One region of the Pontibacter sp. HJ8 genome, then DNA from elsewhere that is predicted to be linked to it. Evidence: riboswitches for the same ligand, from Rfam matches in the RefSeq annotation. Region 1 holds a riboswitch; the other holds the start of a gene.
The links. Region 1 has a riboswitch for thiamine pyrophosphate ahead of OB13_RS09780 (class I SAM-dependent methyltransferase). Riboswitches for the same ligand answer to the same signal wherever they lie in the genome.
Positions count from the first base shown of each region.

Region 2: another riboswitch for thiamine pyrophosphate. It lies ahead of OB13_RS03410 (TonB-dependent receptor); the one in region 1 lies ahead of OB13_RS09780 (class I SAM-dependent methyltransferase).

Region 1 covers NZ_JSYF01000198.1:5,768-8,226, reverse strand. The annotation lists gene OB13_RS09785 (AIR synthase-related protein) at 1-645, opposite strand, end outside; gene OB13_RS09780 (class I SAM-dependent methyltransferase) at 642-1,367, opposite strand; TPP riboswitch at 1,446-1,550, opposite strand; gene OB13_RS09775 (DUF2911 domain-containing protein) at 1,723-2,459, shown strand, end outside.
Region 2 covers NZ_JSYF01000059.1:2,970-5,428, forward strand. The annotation lists gene OB13_RS03410 (TonB-dependent receptor) at 1-1,212, opposite strand, end outside; TPP riboswitch at 1,277-1,374, opposite strand; gene OB13_RS03415 (hypothetical protein) at 1,605-1,853, shown strand; gene OB13_RS03420 (aldose 1-epimerase family protein) at 1,924-2,459, opposite strand, start outside.

The sequences.
Region 1 (2,459 bases):
AAGAGCTTCGGGAAGCGAGGAGGTCCGGTAAAAATTCTCACAGCCTCTCTCCCATACTTCCCTTCCAAGCCTGTTTTTCACCGTTTCCGGAAAGCTCATGGCCAGGATGGAAGTAGACACCAAAGCCGTTTCCTTCGTCGCGACCAGGAGGTCGCCGGGCTGTGCCCTGTTGCTGGTGAGTATTTCATCCAGAGGTGCTGTCAGAAACATGGTACCACCACCCGAAACAGTAGAGTTCTGCCCCTCGATCTGCCCGGTATGTCCCCCGGTAATGGAAACGCCCAGATCCTGGCAGAACTGGTGGATATACTCCCAGTATTCATTGAAAGCCTCTAGCGATAAACTGGTGGGCAGGTTGAGTACAAACTGTGCGTACATGGGAGCAAAGCCGGTGGTTGCCATGTCGTTGCCCAGCAGGTGTACCGACAGCCAGGCTGACTCTTTCAGCCCGATAGAAGGTATAAGCGAAAGCGGATCGCTGGACACGGCCATACCCAGGTTGTTTCCCAGGTTAATGACGGCAGTGTCCACCCCAAACGCCGGCCCTACCAGCACCTCTTCCCGCTTTGCGCCATGGTGGGGCAGCAACACATCTTTGAACGCTGCAGCGGCTATTTTCCCGGAGTTGTCTTCGAAGGCGCTCATTTCACATCATTTAAGCGTACATACATGCCAAAGAAATCGCCGTAGGGCTGGTGCCACTGCTGCACCGGAAACCACTCCGGCAGCCCGGTAGTCGTCCATTCGATGGTATAGTCTCTGTCTTGCAGGGCCTCCCCGATCACTGCCATCAGCTTTTTAGGGGTATAGAAAGTGGCCGTAACGTAGAAGGGATTCTTGCCAAACATCTCCTGTATCCTCCTCCTGACCACTTTGGGGGAGTTTCTGTTCATCATACCGAACACAATGCCATGCTTGCCTACACGCGCCGCCTCTTGTATCACTTTCACCGGATCTTTGTAATACTCGAAGGTCGTAATGAAGGCCAGGGCATCGAAGGTATGGTCTTTGAAAGGCATGTGATGCGAGTCGGCCAATACCAGATCGCCGTCGAACAGGTGCACGCCCTGCCCCAGCATGAAGGGGGAAATATCGCCGCCGCTGGCTTCAATGCCGATCTCCTTCCACCAGCGGGTAAAGCGGGTGGTGCCGCAGCCAAACTCCAGCAGGGTCTTGACGCGCTTGTCTTTCTGGATCAGCTGGCCGATCACTTTTTTCTGCCACACCTCAGCCCGCTTGTAGCGGCCCTCATACCACAGTTCGTAAGTGTCGGTGTGGTCGCGGTTAAAGAACCATTCTTCACGGCCCTGCCATTGGCGCAGGTCGCGGGTTACCAGGTCAAATTTTTGTCTTTGCAGATTGCTCACAGCAGGTATTTTTTTGGTTAAAAATAACCCGACTGTCTAAAGCAGATAGGATGGATATGGGTTAGCACCTTGTAATGGCGCTATGAGCGGTTACATTTCCTACGCTGGCATTATCCAGATCAGGTCGCGGGTATCATCTCAGCCTGGCAGCTTTTACATTGCCAAGCACCCCGTGTACTTATGCGAAGGTATAATTTATAATCGTAAAAGAAAGTCTGATAGGGATAAAAACATTTTTGACAAAGAAGCAGTTAACTGCAAAGCCGGCCGCTGCTGCTCCGGCGGAATTTACTGGTTAAATTGGTAGATATTCTGTAATATTACCTTCAAAACCCTACTTTAATAAAATATACCCATGAAAAAAACTTTATTCAGCATCCTGCTTTCAGCAGCTCTGCTCTGCGGCGCAGGCGCTGCACAGGCACAGCAGCAAGGTATAGCCATGCCAGCCGCGAGCCCGGCAGCATCCATAACCCAAAAAGTTGGCCTGGCTGATGTTACAGTGAACTACTCACGCCCATCCGTAAAGGGACGCTCTATTTTTGGTGGCGATGTGGTGCCTTATGGCAAGGTATGGCGCACGGGGGCAAACGATGCCACGTTGTTCAAATTCAGCGAGGAAGTAAGCATTCAGGGTACCAAAGTTCCTGCGGGTGAGTATGCCTTGCTAACGATTCCAGGCCAGAATGAGTGGACCATCATCCTTTACAAAGACACCAAACTGGGTGGCAACGTTGCGGCCTACAAGCAGGAAAATGACCAGCTTCGTTTCACTGTGAAGCCTCAGACCAACCCGAGAGCCATAGAAACCTTCACCATCAACTTCGCTAACCTGAAAAGCAACACAGCCGATGTAGAGCTGCTTTGGGACAAGACCATCGCCAAGTTCACCATCGAAACCGATGTGGACAGCAAAGTAATGGCCCAGATCCAGGAGCGTGTAGTAAATGGCAAAGAGGTGCCTGCCGGTCTATTCGCGGCGGCAGCGAACTACTACCATGACAACAACAAGGACATGAAGCAGGCGCTCGAGTGGATCAAAAAAGCCAATGCCAATGACCCTAAATTCTGGAACCTGCACGCGCAGGCCAA
Region 2 (2,459 bases), on a different contig from region 1:
GTCCGAACGGCTGATCGAAGTATCGCCTATAACAACGGGTGCAATACTGTACTTGGAGAGTTTCTGGTCGTCCTTATACTGCTCATAATAGCCGCGGCCACGGGTATAGAAGAAAGCGCCACCCAGGTTGAGGCGGCTGCCTAGGTCTTTGGAATAATGCAGCTGGTAGTGGTCCTGCTGGTAGTTGTCGGTCTCGTTGTCGTAGGTGAGCGAGTTGTAGGTGCGGTCCGTCTCCAGCTTATCCTCGGGCACCCCATTCCAGGCCTGGTAGGTCTGCTCCTTGCCGGAGAAGGTCACAAACTTGAGCATACCTGTTTTGCCATGGTAGCCGGCCGCGAAGTAATAGGATTTAAGGTCCGAGAAAGCCCGGTCTACGTATCCATCCGACGAAATTTTAGACAAACGGCCATCAAACGTAAACTTGTCCTTGATCAACCCGGAGCCGAAGGAAACGCTGTGGCGCCAGGTGTTGAAAGAACCGTAGCCGTTTACTGCTTCCGCATAGGCTTCGCGGTTCAGGCCCAGCGTCCGGATGTTGAGGCTGGCGCCGAAAGCACCGGCACCGTTGGTGGAGGTACCGACGCCGCGCTGCACCTGTATGTCCTGTATCGAAGAACCCAGGTCGGGCATGTTCACGAAAAAGGTACCGTGCGACTCCGCATCATTGACCGGTATACCATTGATGGTCACGTTGATGCGGGTGATATCGGAACCACGGATGCGAATACCGGTATAGCCTACCCCCGCGCCTGCATCGGAGTTCACGACCACCGATGGCGTCTGCTCCAGCAGGTAAGGCAGATCCTGCCCGAAGTTGCGCTCCTGCAGCTCTTCCCGACTGACGTTGGTAAAGGTAGTGCCCGTTTTTTCATTGGCCCGGGTTGCCGAGATCACCACTTCACCGGTGCGCAGGTTCGCTGTCTGCAGCGCAATATTCAGGTTGGTATCGGCCGTAAGCCGAAGATTGCGCTCGGCCTGTTCGTAGCCCAGGTACGTGATGCGCAAGGTATAGCTTCCGGCCGGCAGATCCTGAAACTCAAAATAACCGTTGGGGCCGGAAATAGTCCCTGCTCCACTTCCTGCCAGTACCACGGTGGCTCCCGCCAGCGCTTCGTTTTTGGCAGCATCTGTCACTTGCCCGCTCAGTTTGAACTGGGCAAGCAGTTGCAATGGCAATAGCACAACAGCCATCACAATCAGTAATTTTTTCATGGTTTTGTAAGAAAAGATATTGATGAAACATACAGTCCTACCTGGGGCCGGTAGCCTGCTTTTTATTGTTTCCCCTCGTTTTTCCCTTCGCCGGCATTATCCGGATCAGGTTCAATGGGTATGATCTCAGCCCGTTGTTATAAGGCACCCCTAAACTGCTACAAAGGTAGACTCGTTTTTTGGTCAAAACAAAGCCCTTGGCACAAAGAATGGTAAAGCCGGAAAAATTGCGGGCTTACCCCGCTTTTATTTTAACCAAAGTCGATAACCACTTCTCTGCAAACTACGTTTTAAACATACAGGCACATTATCCTGCGTCTGCTCTTGCAACAGATGATACATCCAGGACAATAGGCCGGCTGAACTATTTATTGAGATTAAGAAGAAATGTGATGATGATCAGCTTACTGTATACCTTAGCACTGCTAACGATACTGGCATACTACGCTTTCGCACCGCGCAAAAAGTTCAGAGGGTCTTCCTCTACTGATAATGACGATGATGGAGGAGAGCCGCTTGGCGACGACTTGCCAGATCTTGACCTGCCCCCCGGTATATCATTGCCCATCAATGATTATGAACCGAAGTATGACCTGAGACGCATCAAGGTGCCAAAATTCCCGGAGCCTTCCCTGCAATGAATAACAAAGCCCCCTGTTCAGCTAATCAGAACAGGGGGCTTTGTCGTTGATGGCAGTAATTTATCCGGTGCTAGAGTACTTCCAGGGTAATCGTCCGCTCAAATACCTGCTCCGGACTCAGCTTGTTTATACCTTCCTTTTCCTGCAGTGCACCGGATTCTCCAGCCCGGCCGGCAATGCCGCACCAGGGTTCGATGCACACATAAGGCGATGCGCCCGGCTTTGCCCAGATGCCCAGAAACGGAAACCCTTCAAAGGTCATTTCAAGGCGGCGCGGGTTAAGGCGGCTGCCCAGGGAAAGTTTTTTGGAGTTCAGGTTCTTGAATACGAGCGCATCCTTGTCAAAGTAACTGTGCTTCAGCGGCAGTACCCGCTCATTGTCCAGTACCAGTTCGGTCTCACCGTTCTGCAACCCCTCATCGGTGAGCAGGTAGCGGCGCAGGATTTCCTCTTTTTCAAACTCAATGAAATAGTCCGTGTACTGCTCTCCCGGGTAAAAAGGCACATTGAAGCCCGGATGACCGCCGATGGAGAAGTACATGGCTTTTTTGTCCTCGTTGAGTACCTGGTAGGTGATGGAGAGCTTGTTGTTTTCGAGCTTGTAGG